DNA from 2 places in the Paraglaciecola sp. 2405UD69-4 genome. Region 1 is predicted to be linked to the other one. Evidence: predicted binding sites of a transcription regulator. Region 1 holds the regulator's gene; the other holds the start of a gene.
What was found. The regulator LexA, encoded in region 1, represses DNA repair genes until DNA is damaged. The targets are predictions, from matches to a motif close to TACTGTATNNNNATACAGTA.

Region 1 (14,706 bases):
TGTTAAGTAAGGTAATAAACACACCACACTCAATAAAACTGTGTACAGCAAGATAGACGTTTTAGTAAATTCAATACCATGGGTAACAGGTAACATTGGCACTTTAGCCCGAGCATAATCTTTCTTTCGATGAATAGCCAAAGCCCAAAAATGGGGTGGAGTCCAAGTGAAAACAATCAAAACTAATAGCAGGGCATTGGCGTGAACTTCACCTGTTACTGCTGTCCAGCCTAAAAGCGGGGGGATAGCGCCAGCTAATCCGCCTATTACAATATTCTGTGGAGTAGCACGTTTTAAGTACATAGTATAAACAACGGCATAACCAAGAAGACCGGCTAACGTTAAAAAGGCAGTTAAACGATTTACCCATACCTCCAAAATCACATAGCCAATGAGTGTTAATAAAGCTGCAAAAATAAGAGCTTTTTGAGGTGTAACCTTTCCTTTTACAACGGGCCGATTAAATGTTCGCGCCATTTGGCTGTCTATTTTACGGTCGACTACGTGATTAATCACGGCAGCAGCAGATGATAAAAAACCGATACCAATTAGCCCTGCAATAAGCACTTGCCAACCAACCCAAGACTCAGTAGCCAAACACATACCTACCAAGGCCGTCAGCAGCAGTAATAGCACCACTTTAGGTTTGGTCATTTCATAGTAATCTTTGCATGCACTGTAAAAATTAGTCGTGCTTATTGGTTGTGCCGCAGTTATAACTTTACTCATAACTTTCTCTCCTATATTTTGCGATATAAGGTGTAGGCAATAGCCACCAAGGACAACAGCAAACAAGCGGCCATTGCGTTATGCATTACTGCTATAACCACGGGTAAACTGAATACCACATTGCTCACACCTAAAATTACTTGCACCCCAAGAATAAGCACCATGACGACTGACAGCCTTTTGATTAACTTCGAGTTAGATAAGGCAAACAAGCGAACACCCAACCAACACAAATATAAAAAGGTAATTAAAGCACCTGCTCTATGTAAAATGTGCATAGTCACCCGCTCATTGTAATCATGGGCACCATATTCATAGTTCTCTACGTCAGGAACGCTGAATGCTCCTAAAAAGTCTAACCTGCCTAACCAGCCAGGTTCACATATGGGTAATTCTGTACAGGCTAAAGCAGCATAATTTGCAGACGTCCAGCCTCCCAACGCAATTTGCACTGTTACGATAAACAGCCCCAAAATCGTAAATTTTCGAAACTCCCTTAATCGATGATCCCCTCCTGGAATACGATAAGGGCTCAGTTTTAAATATAGTAAGAACAAACAGGAAAGTAAGGTAAATCCCCCCAACAAATGCCCCATGACAACCACAGGGAGCAAATTGAGGGTAACCGTCCACATTCCCAGCGCTCCTTGAAAGCACACTAAACACAGTAAGAAAAAGGGAAGTTTTACGGGGGCGTGTTCGGCTCTTTTTAATGAGCTAGCAACAAAAATTATTAAAATCACAAACCCAAGACCACTAGCAAAGTAACGATGGATCATTTCATTCCATGCTTTATGCTCTTCAAAGGGCCTATCAGGAAAAGCCTGCTGCGCGGTTTCTATATTTTCGGTTGTTTTTGCAAAACTCAGATGGCCGTAACAGCCCGGCCAATCGGGGCAACCCAAACCCGCATCGGTTAGTCGAGCATAAGCGCCCAACACTATCACAACAAAAGCCAACGCTATGCTCAATACCACAAGCTTTTTCATTGAACCCCTCCTAACCAATACGTGATAACTTCAACACTTTACGAATATCAAAAAGCATATCTCTGCTATGTAGAATGGCGTCCTCTTTGTTGTCGTAAACTGGATAACGGAGAATGATGTTATTTAAGGTGTCTGCAATAAAAATGCCCTGAATATCAGTATCTTTGAAGACTTGCTTGAGGGTTTCTTCATTGGTGTTCACCACTCTATATTCTGCTTGCTCATTGGCTAAAGCAAGTTGCTCAGTATCACTACCTGCAAATGCTAATACTAGAGTTTCAGCTCTGTTTCTTTCTTTACCTAAAGCACTATGTACTTGGGCAATACTGTACAAAGCATTCTTGCAAGACTCTGTACATTTCTCGGGTAAAACATAAAGCAATTTCCATTTTGGGTCGACCGACTTAACTTGTAGCGTTCCCATGTCTAAGGCCGGTTGTATTAGCTCACCCTTGTTTGTCGCAGCTTGATTAAACCAGTTATTGTCTAGGGCAATTTTTGCCAAAATAACAGGTAACATGAAAGCTGTAATAAAGATAAAAATTGTACGCTTGTTAGTTGCTTTTTCATCGCTACTCATGACGGCTCCTTAGTTGCTTTTTACGTTGTGCCAAAACAAAAACTGCAATAGCAGCAATGGCTAACAGAAACCACTGCACTGCGTAAGCTATATGTTTTTCTGGCGGCATCACCACTGCTTGCCAATGTCGCTCAAAACCTGAATCAGGCTCGGCGTTTAACAATACGACTAACGGCAGAAAGTCATGGTCAAAATGTTGCGCCATGATTTCTATATCTATTTGCTGTAAGACCTTCGGCCACTGACCATCAAAGACTGCGGTCTCTTTCACCATAGGATTCTTATTAGGAATAGCGACCACTCCTGAATACTCTCTTGAGTCTGCACTTAGGTTTACTAGTGGTAAATGACCGCGACTTTCCATGGCTGCCACCCATCCAAAGTTAGCAAGCACCCAAGCTGAATTTGTGTAAACAGGCACTAAAACATGATAGCCAACGCGGCCTTTGTGGATTTTATTGTCAATCAAAAAATACTTGGTGCGCATTGCTTCACCCACAATAGAAACGGGCATATCTAAAATATCGTCAAAACTTTTATCTAGCAGTGCTGTTATTGTCATTTGCTCTTCACTTTGGCCTTGTTGAATAGATAACAATCGTTCTGTCTTCTGCTGCGCTCTTTGTAATTGCCACACACCTAATGCAAACATAATGACAACCGCTGTAAATGTTACTAAGCTAGCTACCATTGAAAAGTGTGACTTAGTGCTGTTTACAGCCATCGGTTACCAGTACTTTGGAGTGGCAAAATGATCGTTAAGCTAATCATTGGGGCGTTACTATTATTTATGGTATTCAACCTTTTTAAAGCCATGATGGTGATGTTAAAAAATGACCCTAACCAAGCACCAATGAGCAAATTTATTGGACGTAGACTCATAATATCTGCGCTTATCATCCTCTTAATACTCTTAGCTATGGCAACAGGTCTGATAACACCAAACCCATCACCATATTAAGGGCCACCAACCCCGAGATAACCAGCAAAAGTCACTGTTTTATAAAATATAAACAAAGAAAAACAGCATCACCCAAACCACATCAACAAAGTGCCAGTACCAACTGCCAGCTTGAAAAGCAAAGTGGTTATCTGGTGTGAAATGCCCCTTGAACACCCTAAGTAACATTACCAATAAAATGACTGTTCCTAAGGTGACATGAAATCCATGAAAGCCAGTTAACATAAAGAAAGTATTTCCATAAATGCCGGCATCTAGGGTTAGCCCCATTTCCGTATAGGCATGGATATACTCCTCAACCTGCAAGGCCAAAAAGATACACCCTAAAACAACGGTAATACTTAACCAGATTTTGAGCTTTTGTCGTTTATTCTCTTCTAAAGCTAGATGGGCCATATGGCAGGTAACTGAAGAAACCATTAATATAATAGTGTTTATAAGCGGTAAGCCATACCAGCCCATTGCCTCGGTTTTGGTGCCGCCTGGGGTTTCGATTAAGGGCCAAACTGCATTAAACATGGGCCACAAAACCTCACCTGTCATATCGTTATTAGATGCGCCGCCAAGCCAAGGCACAGCGATAACTCGTGCATAAAATAAAGCCCCAAAAAAAGCCGCAAAAAACATCACTTCAGAAAAAATAAACCATGCCATTCCTTGCCGGTAAGAGCGTCCTAATTGGGAGCTGTACATGCCACTCATAGATTCATGAATTTGGTTTCTGAACCAACCAAACAGCATAACAACTAATGTAATTAGCCCTGCAGCTAAAATAAAACCACCATATCCGTCTTTATCTCTTGTGGTTTCAATGACAAAATTTCCAGCACCAACGGCGATAAGAAACAAAGCAACCGCCCCCATAAAAGGCCAAGGGCTTTCTGCTGGTACATAATACTTTTCATATTTTTCAGACATTTTTGCTCTCCTAACCCCTTAATTCATCACTACGACTTCTTGGATATCAGAAGAAGGAGTGACGTTATATAGGGTGTATTGAACGGTAAAATAAGTAATATTTTTAGGTAGTTGTGGGTCAACATAAAACTTCATGGGCATATGCACTTCTTCGCCAGCGTTTAAGGTTTGTTGTTCAAAACAAAAACACTCTGTTTTATTCATGTATAGCGCCGCAGGACCAGGAGATACAGAAGGTACAGCCTGGCCAACAATTAAAGAATTAGCTGGATTACGAACATAAAAGTTCACTTGGCTCATCTCACCGGGGTGAACTTTTACTTGTCGTGTTTCGGCTTTAAACTCCCATGGCATACCCGTATTGATACGCGTAATGAAATCCACGGTTATCAAGCGACTTTTGTCCACCTCAACAGATTCATACACAGCTGCTGTTTCTGACGTTTTACCATTAATACCCAGCGCATCGCATAGCACATCATAGAGAGGCACTAAGGCAAAACCAAAACCAAACATACCCAAAACAATAGCAAGTAACTTCACTACCATTTTGTTGTTTTTGCTTCGTTCTTGCTGCTTATTCATAGAATTTAGCCCTAGGGTATTTACTTCACTTCAGGGGGTGTTTCAAAGCTGTGATAAGGAGCAGGAGAGGGAATTTCCCACTCTAATCCTTCAGCCCCTTCCCATACTTGGTCCGATACAGGCTCGCCTTTTTTCTTACAGGCTTTAATCAAAACAGCTAAGAAAATAAGTTGCGACAGACCAAAGGCAAAGCCACCTATACTGATCCACTTATTGAAGTCGGCAAACTGTAAAGCATAATCAGGGATACGTCTGGGCATGCCCGCTAAGCCAACAAAATGCATAGGGAAAAACAACACATTCACAGAAATGAGTGAACACCAGAAATGCCACTTGGCTAAGCCAATATCGAACATCTTTCCGGTCCACTTAGGTAACCAATAATACACTGCCGCCATAATTGAAAATATCGCGCCAGTTACAAGTACATAATGAAAATGCGCCACCACAAAATAGGTATCATGGTATTGAAAATCTACTGGAGTGATAGCCAACATCAGGCCAGACAAGCCCCCTATGGTAAATAGCACAATAAAGGCTAAGGCAAATAGCATAGGCACTTCAAATGTCATTGAGCCTCGCCACATAGTGGCAACCCAGTTAAATACTTTTACCCCAGTAGGTACTGAGATCAGCATAGTAGCGAACATAAAAAACAGCTCTGCGGCCACTGGCATACCTGTGGTAAACATATGATGCGCCCACACAACAAATGACAACAAAGCAATAGAGGCTGTGGCGTAAACCATAGAGGCATAACCAAATAAACGCTTTCTGGCAAAAGTTGGAATGATCTGCGAAATAATCCCAAATGCCGGCAAAATCATTATGTACACTTCAGGGTGCCCAAAGAACCAAAAGATATGCTGGAACATGACAGGATCACCACCACCAGCAGCATCAAAAAAGCTTGTTCCAAAGAATTTATCTGTGAGTACCATAGTTACAGCACCCGCTAAAACAGGCATAACAGCGATAAGTAAAAACGCGGTAATCAGCCAAGTCCAAACAAACAAGGGCATTTTCATCCAAGTCATACCTGGCGCCCGCATGTTCCAGATTGTGACTATCACATTGATTGCGCCCATAATCGAAGACGCCCCCATAATATGCACCGCAAATACAAATAAAGCGGTACCATCATTACTGTAAGTGGTTGAAAGAGGCGCATAGAATGTCCAGCCAAAAGCAGGGCCGCCACCTTCCATGAACAATGAAGATAGTAAAATTGCAAAAGCAAAAGGTAAGATCCAGAAGCTCCAGTTATTCATTCTAGGCAAAGCCATATCTGGCGCACCTATCATCATAGGGATTAACCAGTTAGCCAACCCAGTAAAAGCAGGCATAACCGCTCCAAACACCATGATCAAACCATGAACGGTGGTCATTTGGTTGAAGAAGTTTGGCTCTACAATTTGCAACCCGGGTTGAAATAATTCAGCGCGGATCACCATAGCCATGGCGCCGCCGGTTAGAAACATAATAAACGCAAACCACAGATACAAAGTACCTATGTCTTTATGGTTAGTAGTGTATAACCAACGCTTTATACCAGTTGGTATATGATGTTCGTGGTGCTCTTCGTCATGAGGGCCATCATGATGAGTGTTATTGGTTGTTACAGTCATGGTCACCTCTCCTATTTTCCGTTCATTGCAGCGTGAATGTCTTTGGCTTGCACCAAGTCACCAGTATTGTTTCCCCAAGCGTTTCGCTCATAGGTAACAACAGCGGCTAATTCAGACATGGTTAATTGCTTGGCATAAGCCTGCATGGCAGTGCCAGTTACACCGTTAAGTAAAATATTAATATGTTTAGGTTGGTCGGCAGTAGCAACTTGACTACCTTTAAGCGCTGGAAATACCCCCTGCAAGCCCTCTCCGTTAGGCATATGACAAGCTGCGCAATTGGCGTTATAAACTTTTTCTCCTAGCGCCATAGACTCTGCCATGGTCATATTCATAGCCAATAACCTTTGCTCTTCTTGCTTGGCTTTTAGCTGGATATTCTCTTGTTCCGTGATCCACCTATCATATTCAGCAGGCTCTTTTGCAATAACAACAATTGGCATAAAGCCGTGGTCTTTACCACACAACTCAGCACATTGGCCTCGATAAATACCGGGGTCGTTAACTAAGGTCCAAGCATCATTAATAAAACCTGGGTTTGCATCTTGTTTCACAGCAAAATCAGGCACCCACCAAGCATGGATCACATCATCAGAGGTAATAAGAAAACGTACTTTTTGACCGGTGGGAATAACCAGAGGCCTATCAACCTCCAGTAGATAATTTTCGCCTTTTGCAAATTTTCCAGATATTTGTTCGGCTTGTGTTGCCATTTTTGAGTAATACTCAAGGTCGTTATCCATATACTTGTAATGCCATTTCCACTGAGAGCCAGTTACTAAGACTGTCACTCCGGGCTCACTAGCATCTTCCATTTCTATTAACAGCTTCATCGCCGGTACGGCCATAGCAATCAAGATAATGAAAGGAATAACAGTCCAGGCTATTTCTACTTTGACGCTCTCATGAAAATTAGCGGGTTTAGCACCCCGAGATTTTCGGTGAAAATACATAGAAATGAACATGGTGATAAACACACCAGCACCAATAACAATACAAATAATGAACATCAACATATGCATGTCATAAACTTCAGCGCTTATTTCAGTTACGCCTTTAGTCATATTTAATTGATATTGATTAATTTTATCCGTGGCTTCTGCAAATACTGGAGTGGTAGCGAATAAGGGTAATAATATTCCAGTCTTGGGCAAAATTCTCTTCACTTGACACCTCATAAACGTTTTACGTATTAGTATTTATTCATTGTCAAAAACACCAGAAGCGAGAGATTACGCAATAACAATGGTTAAATATACGTTAATTTATTGTTACAAATTGATACGAGAAAGTTAAGAATGGACTATTTTATAGGGGTTCGTCTAGCTTTTTTGTATAAAATACAAACTAAAGTTTATTTTTTAAGCATTTAAATGTTAAATGATTTACAAGGAGAGAAGTGAACTAAAAAGTTACAAAAGCAGGTAAGTGTTAGCTAAAAAGCGCAATCAAGGTAACTGCGCTTTTATGTGTTTTACTGTAAAAAAGGTTACATCCAATCAGCGTTACGAATTACACCAACAGCAATACCTTCGATATTGAAAGGTTGATTAGCCAAATCAACTTTAATAGGCGCAAAATCATCGTTCTCGGCATGCAGTAACACTTCACGGCCCTTTTTCTCTAGGCGTTTTACTGTCACATCTTCATCTACACGGGCCACAACAACTTGACCATTATGGACATCAGTAGTGCGATGCACGGCTAATAAATCACCGTCCAAAATACCGATATCTTTCATACTCATACCGTTTACTCTCAATAAAAAATCAGCACTGGGCTTAAACAAACTTGGATCAACTTGATAATGCCCTTCAACATGCTCTTGAGCTAAGATAGGCTCACCAGCAGCAACCTGACCAATTAGTGGTAAACCAAGATCTTCGAGTTGATCTTCAATAGGTGTGTTGAGTTTTATACCGCGAGAAGTTCCCGGTAAAATTTCGATAACCCCTTTACGTGCCAAAGCTTTTAAATGCTCTTCAGCTGCATTGGCTGATTTAAAACCAAGGTTTCTGGCAATTTCAGCTCGGGTGGGAGGCATACCTGTATCTAACATAGTATCTTTTATGAGTTGTAAAACTTCTTCTTGTCGTTTCGTTAATGGACGCATAACCAGCCTGTTTATCTATACAGTTAGTGTGAGTATATACAGTTATTAAAAAACCTCAAATTTGTTTTACATTGATTAAGGAGAGTCAAATGAAGAACATACTTTTTATTTGTAGCCGGAACCAATGGCGCAGCCCAACTGCTGAAAAGGTTTGGAAAAATCACCCAGAGTTAAACGTCAGGTCCGCAGGTACTAGCCCAAGGGCGAAAAGAACGGTAAGTGTCAAAGACATTCAATGGGCAGATGTGATTTTTGTGATGGAGGAAAAACACAAAAGCCGGCATATGCCGGCCGTGCTAATTCATTAGTACCTAGCTTTAGTCTTTAACCCCTTTCAACAAAAAACCAACAGACATAGGTAAAGTGAAAAACGGTGCCAACATCATAAAGGCTAGAATCGGCCCTACTTTTTGTGGAGGTGGCTCAAACGAACTAATCACCCCATATCCAAACAGATAAGGCAACAATATATAAGCCAAGGTAAAGGCACTAAACATCCAGACAGACGGCTTAGATTTTTTCAAGAACAAGTAAGCCGATACTGCAAATACCATTGCCCAGAGTATGGATGGGATATGCATAAACATGTCGACCTCTAGGTGAGATACACCACTTTCGTTCCATGCAATTCCCCAATATTCGCTATTAAACAATATGTAATGCACTTCACCCGCCATCAAAAGCTGCCACAAATGCTCTGAAGGCATACGCATGTTTGACAACCAACCAACAAATAAAGCAATGGTTGGCAACGCCAGTACACATAAAAGAATGCTGAGTGTTTTTACAAAACCTGTTGTTCTAATCATCGCTTTTTGCCCATCCCAAATCGCCAGTGTGGTTTGTCTTAGTAGCCAGTTGTTTGCATCTTGATTGGTCTGCTGGCGCTCTGTGTATTCCTCTTCTATATCGCCTATTAGCTCGTCACGATAGGTTGGATTAGCTAATCGTGACAACAGCCAAGTCGCTAACTTGGACATAGTTGTGTGCTGTTTTTGAGATGAATGAGTATTAAGCATGTCCACCTCCCACTGTCAGTACAACACCTTGCCACATGGTATCCATGGTTTGCTTAGCGTGTTTAAGTGCTGCCTTACCTTCAGCTGTTACCGAAAAAAAGCGCTTAGGTCTTCCGCCACGTTGCGCGGTGGCCTCTCCGAGTTTAGACACGACCAAACCTTTTTTCTCCATTCGTTCTAATGTTGAGTACAAAGCCCCTAAAGCAACATCTCTGTTTATTTCGCGCTGTAAAAGCTGACGAATAGCCGCACCATATGCATTGGTTTCTAAGCGCAACAATGCGAGCAAAACAACTTGTTCAAATTCACCTAACGTTTTCTGATTCATCACACCCTCCCTATATTTCCTACAATGTAGTTTTTAAAAATAGGCTTTGCAAAAAAAATTACTACATTGTAGTAATTTTAATGTATACCAAGGTATACAAAGCAATACGGGATAAAGTAGAACTTGATAGACTCAGTCCGCTTAAATTGAAGTGCCCCCAGACAGTTTTTTACCAAGCATTTCAATCAGCAAAAGCAAACTGCATATTCTCTGTGATATCCTTTACTGGTTCTAAAACCTATTAGTTGAGAGAGAAAATGTGGCTGGGTAAATTGCTACTAACAATCGTTACAATCCCTACAAAGTGGTTAGTAAAAGCCACCAGTACACCGACAGATATCGAAGGTGAATTGGGTATAGATAAATCCAAACCTATCGTTTATTTACTGCGTACTCATTCCATTACCGATCTTATCGCACTAAAAATGTCTGCAAAAACTTTAGGCTTACCTAAACCAACAGACACGATTGAAGTCGCAGGGGAAAGCCATGCTTCTTGTTTGTTTTTACAAAAGCCAAGGTCAGTGCTCAATCGTAAAAAAAGTAATACCGATATTCTTGAAGACGCAACAGAACTATTCAAATTACACAGAGAAAACCCAGATTTAGATATTCAAATAGTCCCTGTATCTATTCTTTGGGGCCGGGCCCCCGACAAAACCCTATCAAGTTGGTCTGACATTATTGCCAATCAGGTATCACCTAGCTGGCTGCGTAAATTCTTTATTGTGCTGTTTTTAGGGCGCGATAACTTTGTTTGTTATAGCAAGGCAGTGTCGTCTCGAGCCATGGTGCAACTCAAAGGCGACGACCAAACCATAGCTCACAAATTAGTTAGAGTCGCCGGCACTCACTTTCATCGCAGGCAGCAAACCCTTACTGGCCCCAATATTTTAGAAAGGCATGAATTATATAACGGCGTGTTAGGCTCTGAATTTGTACTTAAAGCCATAGATGACCGCGCCAAAACAAAAAATATTAGCCAGCAAAAAGCCAAGCTTGAAGCCAAAAAATATGTAGATGAAATTGCCGCAGATTACCGGCCAGGGCTAATCCGCCTTGGCGAAAGGATCTTAACTAAGATATGGAATAAAATTTACAACGGCATAGAAGTTAATCACGCTGAAAAAGTCCGAAACCTAGCACAAAATGGCCACGAAATTATCTATGTTCCTTGCCATCGTAGCCATATGGATTATTTGTTACTCACCTATGTTATTTACCATCAAGGATTAGTAACTCCAAGAATAGCTGCAGGGATTAACCTTAACTTTCCACCTGTTGGCGGCATTTTGCGTAAAGCCGGAGCATTTTATTTACGCCGCAGTTTTGCTGGCAATAAACTATACACAGCAGTGTTTCGTGAATACTTAGAGTTGCTTTTCAAAAAAGGCAATTCAGTAAAGTATTTTCCTGAAGGTGGTCGCAGTAGAACAGGGCGTTTACTGCCCCCTAAAACTGGCATGCTCGCCATGACAATGCAAGCTGTAGCAAAAGGTATAAACCGCCCTGTGAGTATAGTGCCTGTTTACATAGGCTACGAACATGTAATGGAAGTATCCAGTTACGTTAAAGAGCTTAATGGCAAAAGTAAGCAAAAAGAATCTTTTTTCCAAATATTCTCAGCCATTAAAAAGCTTAAAAATTACGGTACTGGCTTTTTAAACTTTGGCGAACCTATCAATCTTACTAACTTTTTAGATCAACAAGCCCCAAATTGGCGAGAAGAGCAGCAAGCCAATGTTGATAAAAAGCCCCAGTGGTTAACACCTGTAGTGAACAGCCTTGCCACAGAGGTGATGAGCAGAATTAACCAAGCGGCGGCGGTAAACGGCATGGCGCTTTGCTCGTTATGCTTGTTGTCATCGAATAAACATGCCATGTCGAGGATAGAGTTAGAAACAGCAATGGATCATTTTATTGCGCTACTCAAAGACTCTCCATACAGCGAAATGGTAACAATACCAGAAACTAGCGGAGCCGAATTACTAGCAAACACACTAAAACTCAACAAGCTCACAGTGACCGAAGACAGCTTTGGCGAAATCGTTTCTCTAAAAGAAAGTACTGCCGTGGCCCAAACCTATTACAGAAATAACATTCTACATTTGTTCGCTTTACCCGGACTAATAGCTGCCATAGTGTTCGCACACGACGAGCTAGACAAATCACAAATAGTTAAACTAACCGGAAACCTCTACCCATTACTTAAGCAAGAGCTTTTCATGCACATGGACCATCAAGAAGCACAAGAATACATAGAGTCACTTATAGATCAGATGTTGAGTATGGGTTTGTTAGTTGACGAAAATGGAAAAATTCAGCATGCCACGCCTTCAAGCCATGCCTTTTACTCTGTGTATTTACTTAATCGCAGCATTCAAGAAACCCTGCAACGTTACGCACTTGTACTCACTTTGCTGTGCAAAGAAGAGCAAATAAACCGCAAAGAGCTAGAAAAACAAAGTACACAGTTTGCAGCTCGGTTGTCAGCTTTAAATGGCATTAACTCTCCTGAGTTTTTTGATAAAAAAGTACTCGCGACCTTTATTAACGCGTTAAAAGAAAACGGCCTAGTAGAAGCAGATGAACAAGGGCAATTAAGCTATGCCAAACAAAGTGACCTACTTAAAAATGAAGTGACTGCGCTAATAGAGCCAGAAATCGCGCTGCGGCTACAGCAAATATAAGGCGTAAAAAAGTAACTCAAGGAATGAGATAAAGAATACAAAGCCAACACTATAACTTTGTATTTTTTGACTATGATTATTAGCGTCAATATTTACATTGGCGCTAAACGACCAAAAGGATTTCACCATGTCTAAACTTATTTTATCACTGGATGGCGGCGGTATTCGCGGTGCTGCCACCACTCAATTTTTAAGCCAAGTAGAGGCTCAACTACAAGCCAAGTATCAAAAATCGGTTCGTGACTGTGTTGATTTTTATGCCGGAACCAGCACAGGTAGCATCATTGCTTTGGCGCTGGCCACCACAGATATGTCTATGGATGACATAAACAATCTATATAATGTCACCAATGCCAAAAAGATATTTACCGATAACAAAGGCGTGTTCGAGCTAGATGGTATTAACGCCCCCAAGTACGAAGCAAGGGGCAAATCTTCAACCTTAAAAGACAAGCTAGGCGCAGCAAAATTAGGTGATGTGCCTGATGGGAAACACGTACTTGCCGTCACTTATGGCGTAGAAAAGCGTCGCCCCTTTGTGATTAAGTCCACTAAACCTGAATATCAAAAGCTACTGTCTTACCAAGTGGCAGACTCTTCGAGTGCAGCACCTACCTATTTCCCCACTAAAGGCTTACCACTGCCCCCAGATAACGAAGAACACTGGCTAATCGATGGCGGTGTGGTAGCCAACAACCCCACTATGTGCGCGTATGCAGAGGCAAGTCGTTTATGGCCAACACTTGAAAAACGGGTATTAACCATAGGCACAGGTACCCACACTCGCAAAATTAATGGCCCAGACTCACGCAAATGGGGCGCAGTACAGTGGATGTTAAAGGGCCAAATTATAGATTTATTGTCAGACGAAAAAGTCGTCGCCTACCAAGCCATTACTATTACCCAACCAGGTAAATATATTCGAGTAAATGCAGAAATGCGCACCCAGCCCGGCCTCCCCAAAGCCCCTGACGATGCCATGGACGATATTAGTAAAACCAATATAAAAAGACTAAAAGCTTTAGGGGACTTTTGGTTTACACGCTATGGCGATGCCGTAGTTGAGTTACTAAACGATAGTTATCAAGGCCCGTCTTTGGATAGGATTGATCCAACAACAGGCGAGCCAATTGTTTATCAGCCTTAATTGTTAAATTAGGGCAGCTATGAGCAACTTGTAAATATTGGGATTATTGCTTTGCCCAAAAATCGGATGAAGCAATTGATTGTGATTTAAGCCTTCGCCTGATAGCTAGCATCAGAGATATTAATCTTTATTTTCTCTGAAAACTCTACAGATAGACAGGAATAACTAGGGCCCCTTTATTACGTGACCCTAGTGACTTCGCTTGTTAGGTGCATTAAAACTGTTGAATTGAATCCCAATCCAACTCTCCTTTAATTGCTGATTCAGCGTCAGAATAAAAAGCCCATATAATCTTTAATTGAAAGTCATCTCGCATATTATATATACGATAGTCGATATGATATTCCAATGTTGTTTTATCTAAGTCTAAAACCTTGAACTCTTCCCCTGGAAATATACTTTCAACCCCTTTGACTTGAAATTTTTTGTATCGAAGATGCTCTTGTTCAATATTGTCTATTAATTTAATTTTTGAATTAATAACCTCAATCGCTTCCGGTATTAAAATATCTAACTTCCAATTAGAAATTACTTTTTCATTGCCATTTATAATTGATATTAATAGCTTATGCTTGTGTAAATCTTGTGCAGTAAATATTCTTTTAGTATCAGCAACAATGCTAGTATTTAATTTTGCGGTACCATTTACGCATGATTTCCACCAAGCATCACGATGCTTTACAAGCTCAGATGTTGAATATTTTGTACCCATCGGATGTCTAGAGTTGAAATGCCCTGCTTCTGCATGGCACCTTAAACACAGCACAATTGCATTAGATAATTCATTTAAACCACCATCAGCTTCCTGAATAATGTGATGTACGTTTACAGAACGGCCAGCAAACTCATGACACACACAACAAAACCTATTTGATTTGACTAATGCTTCTTCACGTATTTTTTTTGGGAATGGCATAAAGCTCCTTAATCACCTAACTTTCCAATAACGGGCGCAGACATGTGGGGTATAATGGCGAAGCCGCCACACGTGTAGGTAACACTAACTGGACACCCTTCGT
Region 2 (14,706 bases), on a different contig from region 1:
GACATGGCTTGTTCGATATGTATTTTACTATCTGTTATGCGATCCCAAGCTTTAACAGCCAATAGTTTAGCTGCTAAAGGTGAGTGTCCGGTCGCATAATGAAAATGAACATTTTGAGTGAGTAAAATATGTTTAATATGCTGCCAATAAGTGACTAAGTCACCGTATAGATTCAACATATTGTGTACCCTTAATAAGAGTCCATTGTGACTAAAAAAACAAATATCACTGGTGGCCAAATATAAATTTTGAGCAATATTATTTAGCCTGTTTTTGGTTATATTTTCTTGGTAAGGAATAACCTGTAAATCAGCCTTTAACATAGATGCAGTACCTAAACCCATGCCTAAGCGGATACCTGCTTGATATGCAGCCTCGTTCAGTTGGCATGTTTGGTTTTTTGCTTCATCAAAGATGATATAAGCTTGTTTGTGAATATCTGTATCAGAACTTTGCTGTAATAGTGTGTCCAGTTGTAAGCTAGGAAAATATAAGTACAGCCAGAGCTTCTGCATTACACAAGGTGGGCGAGTCATGATTAGCCCACCTGCGATGCTCGAAGGGGAAAGGTGAGCACATTGCTTTGTTTGGGCTGGCAGATCTCTGGCCAGTAGTGGTGCATATTGACAGTAAATGCTTTTTTGGAAAAGGCGCCTTTACGTTTAGTAATTCGGGCGTTTACTCCGGCTTTATCTGGGCTTAACTGTAACCCTAAGCTTACCGGCAAAGAAATTTGCTCTTGTTTAGGTTCACGGATTATAAACAGGAGGCAGTGACCTTTTTCAGCAGCTAATTGTAAACGCTTAGTTTGTGCTACTGATAAGCTGCTATGCCATATTACTACACTGTGGCAACAGCCACTTTTTAGGCTTTGCTCAGCGCTCCATAGAACGTCCCGTTCGGAGTTAGGCCTAATGAGCATTATACGCTCAATAGATAACCCAAATTCTGCCCACATTTCTGCATTGATATCCATGGGAGGAGCGATAAGTGTGGTTAATTCAGTCGTATTTTGTTGTTGCCTAAGGAGAATACTAGGTAGCAGTAAACGCAATTCTCCTATACCAAGGAGGCTACGAATATCAATTACGCCATGTTCAGGAAACCCTCCTTGCAAAGCGTTATCGAGCTCCTGATAACCGGTATGTAGTTCGTTTTGGATATCATGGTACGCATGGTTTGCTTGCCAGAGCAAATTCTTATTTTTAAGGTAGCGGATAGTCGGGTGCATTGATTATTTACAAATTTAATACTGTATAAATAAACAGTATATTGACCAAAAATATATATGCAAGTTTTCGCTTTTAAAAATTAGGCGAACTCTGAATAGGAGTAAAAGTGCTGTTATGAAATCGGTTGCTTGGGGGAGATTATGTTTCTTTTACTAGTAATTAGTCGCTTCTCGATTAAAATAGTCACAAATTCCTCAGCCCCTAGATGTAAGTGCACTCTTTAACTTCCCTTCACACATTTGGATTATCAAGTTCCGGTAATAATATTATTTCGATAGATTCATTCGATACGCTGAAAAAACAATTTACGAATTTACCAGCTACGCCATTCTGTATTCTGGGAGGAGGAAGCAATACTGTTTTTTTAGATGATTACCAAGGCACTGTTTTTAAAATTGCGCTGCAAGGAATACAAATAGAAGAATCAGACTTTGAATATTTAGTAACGGCTGCTGCGGGTGAAAATTGGCATCAACTGGTTTCATCTTGCATGCAGCAAGGTATACATGGGTTAGAAAATCTAGCTTTAATTCCTGGAACCGTAGGGGCCGCACCCATTCAAAATATTGGAGCTTATGGAGTAGAGATTGAAAGCTTTATTCGTAGAGTGGACTATTTTGATTTAGATTCCCACTGCATAAAAAGCCTAAGTCATGACGACTGCCTATTTGGTTATCGAGATAGTATTTTTAAATCGCAACTCGCAGGTCAGTTTGTTATTACACAGGTGGTTTTAGCATTGCCTAAAAATTGGGTGGCAGTTACTCAGTACGGTGAATTGCGAAACTTAACCTCGCCTACCCCTGAAGATATTTTCAATAAAGTGGTGGCAGTACGAAAAAGTAAACTACCTGACCCTATGCAAATAGGTAATGCAGGTAGCTTCTTTAAAAACCCTATTATTGATAAAAGCTTATTTACGCAGTTACAACAAGAGTGGCCTGAAATACCCAGTTATCCAGTTAATGCAAGTAAGGTGAAGGTGCCAGCTGCATGGTTAATTGATAGGTTAGGTTTTAAAGGCAAAAAGAATGGCGGCATAGGTTGTCACCCTAACCAAGCTCTAGTGTTGTTTAACGATGGAGCTGGAACGGGGGAGCAATTGTTGCAGTTTGCCAGAGGTATTAAAGCTGCCGTCAATAAAACTTTCTCAATTGACTTAGAAAATGAAGTAAGGCTGATGGATAAGCAAGGGTTAGTGTCATTATGAGTAAAACCGTTGATGAAGTACGTAGTACCTTACTATCGGTTTTAGCGACCGGAGAGTTTCATTCTGGTGAGGCTTTAGGTAAAGCATTAAATCTTAGTAGAGCTTCTATATCTAACCATATAAAAGCATTAACAGCCCTTGGTTTAGATATCTACAGTGTAACAGGCAAAGGTTATTGCTTAGCTAGCCCATTAAACTTTCTTACCCTGAAAGAAATATCAACTCACCTACCTACAGGCTATTCAGCACCTATTGAAGTTCTTAATGTGATAGGTTCAACAAACCAATACATCAAAGAAAAGTTTGATGACTTAGAAAATGGTCATGCTTGTCTTGCAGAAGCACAAACTGCTGGCAGAGGTCGACATGGACGTAAATGGGTATCTCCGTACGGCAGTAGTTTGTATTTATCTATGTACTGGCATTTTACTGGAGGGTATGCAGCTCTTGGTGGCTTGAGTTTGGCTGTGGGAGTTGCGGTGGCTAAAGCATTAGCGTTAAGTGGTGTTGACGGCATTAAATTGAAATGGCCGAATGACGTTTACGGCTTAGGTAAAAAGCTTGCCGGTGTGTTAATAGAAGTTGAAGGGCAAATGGGACTAGGTTGCCAAACAGTTATAGGCATAGGTCTAAATATATCACTACCCAAAAATGTAAAAGAAATAGATCAACCATGGATTGATTTAGCGCAACTTACTGACAATCCACTAGAACGAAATCAATTGGCAGCCAATTTACTATCAACCCTCACCGATACTCTAAATACATTTGAGCGTGATGGTTTAGCTCCATTTATTGACGATTGGCGCAGCAAAGATGTGTATGCCAACCAAGCAGTTAAGTTACTTGTTGGTAAACAAACTATCTTTGGCGTAAGCCGAGGGATAAATGAAAGTGGTGCTATTTTATTGGAGACAGAGCAAGGCTTAAAGGCTTATCACGGTGGAGAAGTTAGTGTCAGACCAGTTTCATAGTTTGCTAGTAGACATAGGTAATAGCAGGATTAAGTTTGCCTATGAAGACGATTTAACCACAGTAAGGGTTTGCGATTCAATTGCTGACTTAGCTCCCTATTTAAAGCAAGTATCAAAAATTTGGTTGTCTTGTGTTGGGCAAGCATCACAGGTGGAGCAACTAGAAGCGTTAACCCTACCTTTAGGCATAGAATTACACATAGCTACCACTCAAAAGCAGGCTCACGGCTTAACTTTTGCGTACCATGATATGTCGACTATGGGGGTGGATCGTTGGCTAGCCATGATTGCTGCTAAAGAAAAAAGCAGCAAACCTGTCGCTGTTTTGAGTTTAGGTACGGCGAATACTTGCGATATTTTATCTGATCAAGAGCATTTAGGTGGTTGGATAGCCCCTGGTTTTTCACTTATGAAAGAAAGCTTACAGAGTAAAACGGCGCAAGTTTTTGCTGATAGTCAGATACCAACAGAATTAGCTTTAGGAGATACGACCCAAGATTGTGTCAATTTAGGGTCTTTAGCACAGCAACAAGGGTTTGTTTTGATGGCAAATAATTACCTTAATTCACGCTTTAGTGACTATGAAATTTTTATTACAGGCGGTGCTAGCTCATTAGTTGAACAGTTAAAATTACCTAAGGTTACTTTCTTTGAAAATTTAGTTTTACTTGGATTAAATATTCTTAGTAAAAAATAGCCCTTTACTCACAGAAAACTGGCTGCAAATTGAGCAGTTAGGCCTAAAATCAAGCAAACAACATAAAAAATGCATTTTTTTGTAAATTCCCTATTGCACACCCCGAAATCTTACTCTAGAATCCGCACCCACTTGATGCAGTGCCGACTTAGCTCAGTTGGTAGAGCAACTGACTTGTAATCAGTAGGTCACCAGTTCGACTCCGGTAGTCGGCACCATCAATCTGGAGGGGTTCCCGAGTGGTCAAAGGGATCAGACTGTAAATCTGACGGCTCAGCCTTCGCAGGTTCAAATCCTGCCCCCTCCACCACTTTTTGCTTGATATGGTATGAGAGCAAGTTGTGCGGACGTCGTATAGTGGTAATACCTTAGCCTTCCAAGCTAATGCTGCGAGTTCGATTCTCGCCGTCCGCTCCATTTTTGTGAAATGCTGATATGGCTCAGTTGGTAGAGCGCACCCTTGGTAAGGGTGAGGTCGGCAGTTCGAATCTGCCTATCAGCACCACATGTCTCTCCCCATCTCAATAAAAAATCAATTTTAATGTACTTTGCTGGGGAATAGACAATGGCAAAAGAAAAGTTTGAACGTACTAAACCGCATGTAAACGTAGGTACTATCGGCCACGTTGACCACGGTAAAACCACATTAACAGCTGCAATCACAACTGTATTGGCAAAAACTTACGGTGGCGATGCATCTGCATTTGATCAAATCGATAACGCTCCAGAAGAGCGTGAGCGTGGTATCACAATTTCAACGTCTCACGTTGAATATGATACTCCAACACGTCACTATGCCCACGTAGATTGTCCTGGTCACGCCGATTATGTTAAAAACATGATCACTGGTGCTGCTCAAATGGACGGCGCAATCCTAGTTGTTGCAGCTACAGATGGTCCTATGCCACAAACACGTGAGCACATCTTGTTAGGCCGTCAGGTTGGCGTACCTTACATGGTTGTTTTCATGAACAAATGTGACATGGTAGACGACGAAGAATTACTAGAATTAGTAGAAATGGAAGTACGTGAATTACTTTCAGAATACGAATTCCCAGGTGACGACTTACCAGTAATCCAAGGTTCTGCTCTTAAAGCTCTTGAAGGCGAAGCAGAATGGGAAGCGAAGATTGTTGAACTAGCAGAAGCGCTAGATTCATACATCCCAGAGCCAGAGCGTGACGTTGACAAGCCTTTCCTACTTCCAATTGAAGATGTGTTCTCAATTTCAGGTCGTGGTACGGTTGTAACAGGTCGTGTTGAGCGTGGAATTTTACGCACAGGTGACGAAGTAGAAATCGTAGGTATCAAAGAGACAACTAAGTCAACTTGTACTGGTGTAGAGATGTTCCGTAAGCTTCTTGACGAAGGTCGTGCTGGAGAGAACGTTGGTGCGTTGTTACGTGGTACTAAGCGTGAAGACGTAGAGCGTGGTCAAGTATTAGCTAAGCCAGGTTCAATCAACCCACACACTAACTTCGAAGCAGAAGTATATGTATTGTCTAAAGATGAAGGTGGCCGTCATACTCCATTCTTCAAAGGCTACCGTCCACAGTTCTACTTCCGTACAACTGACGTAACAGGTGCAGTAGAGCTTCCTGAAGGCGTAGAAATGGTAATGCCAGGTGACAACCTTAAGTTCAAAGTAGAGCTTATCAACCCAATCGCGATGGACGAAGGTTTACGCTTCGCAATCCGTGAAGGTGGCCGTACAGTAGGTGCGGGTGTTGTTGCTAAGATTTTAGACTAGTTCTAAATTAAGCAATTCAAGAAAGGTCACTTAGGTGGCCTTTTTTATTGCCCGTAGCTTCTGTAGGGTACCCTGAATGGATACCTCCGTGACTATTTTCCGGAGGGCCGGCCCGTCGAAACAAAATAGAACATGCGCAGCATGGCCCGAAGGGTGTAACACATGGATGTGTGAAGTATTAATATTTAGTTTTTGATTGAAAAAGGCTCCTTCGGGAGCCTTTTTTGTGTCTGGATATAAATAATCTTTGGGGGGCTATTCTTAATAGAAGGTTTAAAGTCGCCCTAGATAATTAAGTTACTAAGTTAAATAACCTAGCAGCTTTAATAGCTTATTGCTGAAAAGCTAAACCTCATAGTTACGAAAACGCAAAGTTAGCCACTCTATAAAAACGCGGGTTCTTGATGATAAGTGTTTTTTACTTGGATATAAGACTGATACTGGCATTGATGGCGGAGGAAAGTTCGTTAGCACTTCTATCAATTTACCTGCCTCTAGTTCTTGGCCAATTCGATAGCGCGGCACTTGTATTAATCCCAGTCCTGCCAATGCTGAGCCAGTGTATAAGTCGGCACCCGCTACCGTAATCGATGTGTTCATTTCAAAGCTGAAGAGATCTTTACTGGATATAAAGTCCAGTGATGTTGGCTTTGATTTTGTATCTAACGAGTATCCTATTGCTTTATGGTGCTTTAGCTCTGCTAAGGAGTTGGGTGTGCCATATTTTTCTAAATAATATGGACTGGCAACTGTCGCTTGGGTTAATGATGTAAGCCGTCTGCCTATTAGGCTAGAGTCACTTAATTCACCTGCTCGTAACACACAGTCTACTCCCTCATTTATCAAGTCTATTTGTCTGTCATCTTCTGCAACATGCATGGATATTTCAGGGTATTGTGTAAGAAATGTATCTAGATAGGGCACAACAAAGTGTTTTGCTAAGGTACCTTGTAAGTTGACCCTTAATAGTCCCTTTGGGCTGGAGCTTAAAAAAAGGTTTTCCATTTCGTCTAGTTCAGAGAGCAAATTTGCGCAACGTGTAAAGAAGCGCGCTCCATCAGGTGTTAGGTTAACTTGGCGAGTAGTGCGCTCTATTAGGCGTGTGTTTAACCTTTTTTCAAGACGTTTGAGTAGGTTCGTAACTGTGGATTTAGGGAGCAATAAATCTTCAGCTGCCAGCGTGAAGCTTTTTCGTTCGGCTATCCTAATAAAGACTTTCATCTCATCAAAACGATCCATAAGCGCCCCGTTGTTGTAGTAAATGGAATAGTGTTTTCAATTTTTGCATGATTATTAATAGAAATAAATAAATCATAATAACTCTCGAATTCAGTACTTTAATAAGAGGGTTTAATTATGTGTAAAACGAAGGTTGCTTTAGTTACAGGTGCTTCTAAAGGTATCGGTGCGAGTATCGCTTTGAGATTGGCTGATGATGGGTATGCCATTGCGGTAAATTATTCAAGGGATGTAAAGGCCGCAGAAAGCCTAGTGACTAAGCTAATTGATAATGGCGTAAAAGCGATATCTGTAAAGTGTGATGTGGCAAATGCTACAGAGGTTGAAATCATGTTCACTGCTATTGAAAGCAGACTTGGTAAGCTTGATATATTGGTAAACAATGCTGGGATCATGAAACTGGCCTTAATTGCTGATAGCAGTGAGCAACTATTTGATAGCCAAATAGAGACAAATTTAAAAGGAACATTTAATACTCTTCGTCAAGCTTCAAAGCGCTTAGCTGACGGCGGAAGAATAATCAATATATCGACAAGCGTTCTTGGTCTTAGGTTAGAAACTTACGGTGTATATGCAGCAACCAAGGCTGCTGTAGAGTCGTTAACAGCCACGCTTTCTAAAGAGTTAAGAGGGCGCTCAATTACGGTGAATGCTGTTGCCCCTGGCCCAACTGCTACAGAATTGTTTTTCTCAAATAAACCTCCTGAATTAATAGAACGAATGTCAAAAATGAGCCCATTAGAAAGACTGGGCAGTCCTGAGGATATTGCCCATGCAGTGTCGTTTCTTGCAAGTGAAGAAGGCGGGTGGATTAACGGGCAGGTACTTAGGGCTAATGGCGGAGTCATATAAAAACGTCTGCCATAGTGTGCGCTCAGTTCCCATCAATCTATTTGCTATAAAGCATTGAACATAGAGTGGTTCGTAAACCTGCACACAGCTTCTATGGGAGCTTGATATGAAGTGCTCTTAACTTTTTAATTTGATATAGGAATACTTATGACTCGTTATATACATAATTCCATTTTATCCCTCGGGTACAGTAAAGATACGCTAATTGCAGCCATAGTAGCCGCACTTGCGGCTATGTTAACTGTAACTTTCGGTGTTGCTCCTTGGGTGATGTTTATCGGTTGGATTGCATTTTTCACTAATCCCTCGAGTTTCAGTCATGGGCTTAAAAGTGCATTGTGCGTATCTTTAGGCGTTATCTTAGGGGCTGTCGCACACCTATGTATTGGGCCGCTATCTTCTTACATTGGCAGTGCTTCACTGGGCTTGGTGGTATTTGTTGTCGCTATTATTGTCATTACATTAAGAGACGTGCCAGTCATAAACAATATAGTGGCGTGGTTTTTAGGATTAGTTACTTTTTTTGCAATCCATGTTGAAGCTAGTATTAGTGTGATATTACAGCTGGTTATAACTGTTATTTTCGGTACGTTGGCAGGCTTCTTGGCTTCGCTGCTGCAACAAAAATTACTTATAAGTAAGGAGAATTATTGAAGCTTATTCTTATTAAGGCGTAGGCCAGCAAAGGTAACAATATTGTCTTGATTATAAGGCTATTATCTGGCTGCTTCACTTAGGTAAGCAGCTTAGTGCTTAGTGTATAAATTGGTAGTTTCTAAGCCCTAAATGTGTAAAGAATAAGAAGAGTGAGTCTCTGCTCTTTTTAAGTCAAATTTAGCTGGTACGCTGCTTATTCGAATATAGAAAGGGTGTATCAATACATGTTTAAATCAAAGTCTATTCCTACCTTAATGCTATTTTCAGGTTTGATGAGCTGTGGAAGCTCAGATACAACCAATACTGTAGTGGCAGATGATACGTCAGAGTCTGATACGGTAGAGGTAAGTGAGGGGTATTATGATGCTGATATGTTTACTGTGTTGCCTTTGTCAGAAGATACCGTTAGCTGTACTCTAGAAAATGGTACTAGCACCACTTGCTATGAGCTTACCTTTGCGGCCAATACTGTTGGAGATACCGAAGGTGAAGGGACAATAGGGCCATACTGCCCAGATAGTATAACTACTCCTAGGAATGAGGCTGGACTTGGCGTATATGATGGAGCGACTAATCCTGGGTTTCAATCATTGGTAGACGCCGCACAAGGTATGGACGCTGATGGTTACGATATTATTGACGAGGATGGCAATATTCGTTCCGGCGGTGGCGGGGCATATAGCTACTGCCTATCCATGCCATTTGATTCTAGTTTGACAATCACCTATTTAATTCCCACTTCGCCTGAGTTCCGTTCTGAAGCATATTACATAGAAACCGTAGGGAGTATTGGTGTGGGGATTAATGGTATTCCCATTAAAGGTGATCCCCCTAGTGTCACCACAGCTGAAGCTGGTATAGGTGGAACAGGTAGTGGAAACATTCCTGCATTGGACCATTGTGGTGGTCATGCTGATCCCGCTGGTTATTATCATTGGCATTTTATTCCCCAGTCTATTAATACCGTTTTTGAATCACAGGAGTATGACTTTACTGATTTGTATGGCATTAGCTGTACTAACTTTCATATAGAGTACGAAGACCCAACTGCATTTGCAGGTTTAGCGAAAGATGGCTTTCCTATTTATGGAGCCTATGACGATCTCGATTCTATAAGTACAGTTCCTAGTGAGAGCGCGGAGGTCGATGAATGTAATGGCCACACACACGCTACACCTGAGTTTCCTGATGGTGTATACCATTATCATGCATTAGAAACTGGTGCGCCTAATGTGCCGGTTTGTTTAATGGGAAGCTTTGTAGATAGAAACGACTTTACTGTTCAGTAGCTTTAATGAAGTTTAGCTACTTCTGTTTGATATAAGGGGTATATCTATGTGTATTGCTATTCGTTTCTGTCTCTTATTAGGCAGTATACTACTGACCCCACTAGCTGTGGCTCACGATAGTAACATCGCCACATTTCAGGTTAGACACATAGGGCCTGATAGATGGGTATATGAAATCATGGCTCCTCTAGCAGCTTTAGATATGTCATTACGAGCTGAGTTAGAGACTGGCTCTACGGTAGCGGATTTGAGTTTAGATGATCCCGTCTATAAAAAAGCATTAGTTAAGCACCTTAAAAAAGGCTTCAATATGAATGCTTTAACAAATCCATTAGAGGGAGGGGAGTTTGAGCACCTTGCTACACTGAGTTTAGGGGCGGGTAGAATAAAACTCGAACCTCACCTGAGTGTCTTAATATTTGACATTAAAAATATGCCAAGCGCTCCCGACGCTTTGAAGTTTCATATTAGTAGTATGTCGCAAAATCCATCACAGCTTAATCTTTTGAGGTTAATCGAAGGGCAGCGTACTAAAAAATACATACTAAACCATAACAATAACTTTTCAGGTTTAGACAAAGGCTTTTTTACTGCTGAAGCTACTCAAACCATTAATGTGGCCTCTTAGCTATTGCTTTTGGATATAGGCTCCTAAATTTGTTCTTTATTTTTCACTACACACTGCTCTGTTCGAATATGTTATAAAATGCACCTTAAGAGTTTGTTACCATTGAGAAAACAGAGGAGGTGTTATGCAATATTCAAAACTAGGTCGCAGTGGTGTAGAAGTATCAAGAGTGTGTCTTGGGAGTATGACGTGGGGAATTCAAAATACCCAACAAGAGGCGGACAAACAAATTGAGTACGCCTTGGATCAAGGTATCAATTTTATTGATACAGCAGAACTTTATCCTGTCCCTCCTTCTGGGGACAAGTACGGCGATACTGAGCGAATTATTGGAAATTGGTTAGCTGCAAACGGCTCTCGTAGAAAAGACATTATACTTGCTAGTAAGATTGCAGGACCTGGCTTGTCTTACATTCGTGATGGTCAAAAAATTACGGGTGAAAGTGTTATTCAAGCCGTTGATGCATCGTTACAACGCTTGCAAACTGATTATATTGATTTATTCCAATTACACTGGCCAAATCGAGTTTCCCCTCATTTCGCAAAGCATTGGCCAGGGCAAGTGACTTTCTCTAAAGCTAGTGCAAGCAAAGAAACCCAGCAGATGTTAGAGATACTGCAAGCGTTAGACGATTGTGTTAAAGCTGGGAAAATACGTTTTTGTGGTTTGTCTGATGACACCCCTTGGGGCATTAATACCTACCTTAAGTTGAGTGATCAATACGCTTTACCTCGCATGGTATCTATTCAAAATGAGTTTAGTTTACTGCATGCTAAAGATTGGCCGTATTTGATAGAAAACTGTATTCAAGAAGATGTGGCATATTTACCATGGTCACCTTTAGCTGGTGGCGCGTTAAGTGGTAAATATTTAAATAATCAAAGACCGCAAGGTAGCCGTTGGACGTTAGAACAAAGAAACGGAATATTTAGAGATACAGCGGCAACCCATGCTGCTACCGCTAAGTATGTCGATATCGCAAAAGCCCATCAACTTAATCCTGCACAATTAGCCTTAGCATGGTGTGACCAAGTTGATGGCGTAACATCTACCATAATTGGTGCAACTAATATGCAGCAGTTAGCTGATAATATTCAAGCCTTCAGCACCCCGTTAGCTGAGGATGTCCTTGATGCAATTGCAGGTGTGTTCAAAGAATACCCTGTGCCTTTTTAATCCATTGTTCTTGTGATTCCTTATTTTAAGAAGTGATTATGTATTTAAGAAAAATTAGTGTTGTATGCGCTACAGCTACTTTGGCTATGGTGTCTTTTTTATCTCAAGCTACCGTGGTTGAAATCCGTACGTCTTTTGGAGATATTGAAGTTAATTTGTTTGATGAAACAACGCCTGAAACCGTTGAGAATTTCTTGAGTTATGTAAACTCAGGTGCTTACGCTAATGTGATTGTACATCGCTCTGTAAGCGGTTTTATTATCCAAAGTGGGGGTTATGCATATGTTGACCCTGCTGCTGCCGGTGAAGTGCCCCTAGATGCTATAGAGACCGGTCCTGCCATTAATAATGAGCCAGTTTACTCAAACTTGCGAGGAACTATCGCCATGGCAAAGCTTTCAGGCTCTGCAGATAGCGCCACGTCACAATGGTTTATTAATCTGGCTGACAACAGCAGTAACTTAGATACTCAAAATAGTGGGTTTACTGTGTTTGGGCAGGTTACTGATGATGGAATGGAAACTGTAGATGCTATTGCTGCAAAAGCGACGGTTAACCTAGGAGGAGCATTCACTGATATCCCTATGGAAAATTACACGGCAACTGACTTTGCCAATAATGTGATTATTGAAGAAGAAAATTTAGTGGTGATTTCTGACGTTGTGGTAACAGACAATACAGTGGCGAGTGCGGCAAATTTAGATCCGGTTGAAAATACTTTGATTGACGCTGATACCAGTACTGGTGGCTCTTCTAACTCTGGAGGCGGAGGCGCTTTCTTGTGGTTAAGTTTACTGGCTTTATGTGGCAGTGTAAGAAAACTAAAATTAGGTTTTGCTTGATTTAAGAGGCTTCAAAATTGTGAAACTTCTGTGAGGATTTCGCTACTGGGTCGGCTCATAATAGATAACACTTTATTTTTATGAGTAAGCCGAATGCCTTTCCTAAGTTTCACTAAGCTGCCTATCTTTTTTAGCCTCAGCGCGCTAGCTATTTTATCTGCTTGTGGTGGTTCAGGAGATGGTAATCCCAACTCATCACAGGTACCTAACTCCCCAGTAATCTTGACTGGGGTGTTCATTGACTCTGCAGTGCAAGGCTTGTCTTTTTCTACCTCTAGCCAAAGCGGCATGACCAATGAACAAGGAGAGTTCTTTTACATTGACGGTGAAGATATCACCTTTTCAATTGGTGATATTCAATTTCCAGCTGTTACCGCGCAAAATGTTATGTCCCCCCTCGATGTTTTCTCTGTGACTAATATTAATGATGTACGAGTGGCAAATATGGCTCGGCTTTTACAAACCCTAGATAGAGATGGCATTTCGGGAAACGGTATAACTATTACGGACGACGCACATAACCAAGCAAGGGGTGTGATAGTTGATTTCTCTTCCGATGACTTTGATATTCAGGTAGAGGATATCGTTGCAAATAGTGGCGCTGTTAATACGTCTTTGATAGAACAGCAGCAAGCTATAGAGCACTTAAGTTTGTCTTTGACTAATTTAGATGGAGTCAGAGAATGTTCTTCAGACTCAACAAAGATTGGCTATACAGGGGAGTTCACAACTTTTGCTCATAATGTATCTGGAACAGCTACTATTATTGATGATTGTACAATAGAAGTTACAATGTTTAACTTTGATGGTATGGCTCCAAATGTAAGATTTTACGCTGGGGTAAATGGCAATTTCTCTGGTTCTGATGCCTTTGGGATTGGAGAGCGAATAGATGGCCAATCGTTTACGAATGAAACCATTTTATTAGTGTTACCCGAGGGAAGGTCTGTTGAAGACTTTGATAGCCTAAGTGTTTGGTGCGTAGCGTTTAATGCAGATTTTGGAAGCTTAAGGCTAGAAGCTCAGTAGTCTTTTATAGCACATAAAGCCTTGCAGATCTACTGCAAGGCTTTATGTGGATACTTTGCTAAATCAATTACTTTATTTCAAGCAATTCAACTTCAAACAACAAAGTTGCGTCTGGCCCTATAACTTGACCACTTCCACGTTGTCCATAAGCTAAGTCAGATGGGATAGCTAATTCAAATTTATCGCCTACATTCATTAGTTGTAGTGCTTCAACCCAACCTTGGATTACACCTGTCACTGGAAACTCAGCAGGCGTGCCACGGTCATAAGAACTATCAAACTGTGTTCCATCAATTAAAGTGCCTTTGTAATGAACCACAACAGTTTGATCAGCTGTGGGTATTGCACCTTCGCCTGATACAACTTCTTTGTATTGTAAGCCACTTTCAGTAACGACTACGCCTTCTTTCTTGGCGTTTTCCTCAAGGTAAGCTAGACCAGCTGCTTTGTTTTCAGCACTTTGTGCTTCTCTGGCTTGCTGCTGCATTTCTTGAGCTTGTTGCTGTATCAAAGTAATAGTTTGATTAACTTCTTCATCACTTAAGCGAGAAGGTGCGCCGGAATTTACATCTTCTATGGCTAAAGATAATGCAGCTAAATCAAGGGTTAACCCATCACGTTTAAATTGTCCGCCTAAGTTTGTGCCTACAATATAACTTAGTTTTTGGTCTGTAGTGGTTAAGGCTTGCTCGGCCGGCGCGCTTTCTGCTGCAGTTTCAGTGGTGCTGGCTTTATCATTACCGCATGCAGCAAGAAATAAAGAAGATGCCGTCAAAAAGGCAAGTGATTTTAATTTCATGTAATTTTCCTAAAATTGGAGGAGGACAAATGTCACTTCGTATATTGGTCTGATAAAAAACAGATAAGGTTAATCTTCAAAAAGATACATTGGGTTAAAGCCTACAGTATTCAAGGGTAAGATCAAAAAAGCCCCGTTAATTTGCATTAACGGGGCTTTGAAATCTTCAACGTTAAAAATTACTTCTTAGCGTTGCGCTCTTTTACTTCTTCAATTACTTTTTCAGAAACAGCATTTGGACAAGGGTTGTAGTGTGAGAACTCCATAGAGAACTGACCACGACCAGATGTCATTGTACGTAGGCTTCCGATGTATCCGAACATTTCAGATA

Region 2: imuA (translesion DNA synthesis-associated protein ImuA) is a predicted target of LexA. The motif match lies at 1,251-1,270, and genes of this name have one in related genera.

What each region holds. Positions count from the first base shown of each region.
Region 1 is NZ_JBLIXM010000004.1:82,362-97,067, reverse strand. Features, by position in the region: gene cyoE (heme o synthase) at 1-729, opposite strand, end outside; gene ACMUMK_RS14390 (COX15/CtaA family protein) at 741-1,718, opposite strand; gene ACMUMK_RS14385 (hypothetical protein) at 1,729-2,298, opposite strand; gene ACMUMK_RS14380 (SURF1 family protein) at 2,291-3,022, opposite strand; gene ACMUMK_RS14375 (DUF2909 domain-containing protein) at 3,050-3,259, shown strand; gene ACMUMK_RS14370 (cytochrome c oxidase subunit 3) at 3,299-4,177, opposite strand; gene ACMUMK_RS14365 (cytochrome c oxidase assembly protein) at 4,196-4,762, opposite strand; gene ctaD (cytochrome c oxidase subunit I) at 4,783-6,390, opposite strand; gene coxB (cytochrome c oxidase subunit II) at 6,402-7,475, opposite strand; gene lexA (transcriptional repressor LexA) at 7,880-8,503, opposite strand; gene ACMUMK_RS14345 (hypothetical protein) at 8,593-8,811, shown strand; gene ACMUMK_RS14340 (hypothetical protein) at 8,821-9,522, opposite strand; gene ACMUMK_RS14335 (PadR family transcriptional regulator) at 9,515-9,850, opposite strand; gene plsB (glycerol-3-phosphate 1-O-acyltransferase PlsB) at 10,108-12,540, shown strand; gene ACMUMK_RS14325 (patatin-like phospholipase family protein) at 12,668-13,687, shown strand; gene ACMUMK_RS14320 (HNH endonuclease) at 13,902-14,603, opposite strand.
Region 2 is NZ_JBLIXM010000003.1:4,599-19,304, forward strand. Features, by position in the region: gene ACMUMK_RS12145 (Y-family DNA polymerase) at 1-536, opposite strand, end outside; gene imuA (translesion DNA synthesis-associated protein ImuA) at 539-1,231, opposite strand; gene murB (UDP-N-acetylmuramate dehydrogenase) at 1,444-2,442, shown strand; gene birA (bifunctional biotin--[acetyl-CoA-carboxylase] ligase/biotin operon repressor BirA) at 2,439-3,416, shown strand; gene ACMUMK_RS12165 (type III pantothenate kinase) at 3,397-4,113, shown strand; tRNA gene ACMUMK_RS12170 (tRNA-Thr) at 4,256-4,331, shown strand; tRNA gene ACMUMK_RS12175 (tRNA-Tyr) at 4,339-4,423, shown strand; tRNA gene ACMUMK_RS12180 (tRNA-Gly) at 4,457-4,530, shown strand; tRNA gene ACMUMK_RS12185 (tRNA-Thr) at 4,543-4,618, shown strand; gene tuf (elongation factor Tu) at 4,679-5,863, shown strand; gene ACMUMK_RS12195 (LysR substrate-binding domain-containing protein) at 6,209-7,102, opposite strand; gene ACMUMK_RS12200 (SDR family oxidoreductase) at 7,220-7,954, shown strand; gene ACMUMK_RS12205 (DUF1097 domain-containing protein) at 8,102-8,608, shown strand; gene ACMUMK_RS12210 (YHYH protein) at 8,836-9,900, shown strand; gene ACMUMK_RS12215 (hypothetical protein) at 9,947-10,528, shown strand; gene ACMUMK_RS12220 (aldo/keto reductase) at 10,653-11,705, shown strand; gene ACMUMK_RS12225 (peptidylprolyl isomerase) at 11,744-12,547, shown strand; gene ACMUMK_RS12230 (DM13 domain-containing protein) at 12,641-13,576, shown strand; gene ACMUMK_RS12235 (FKBP-type peptidyl-prolyl cis-trans isomerase) at 13,644-14,375, opposite strand; gene fusA (elongation factor G) at 14,555-14,706, opposite strand, start outside.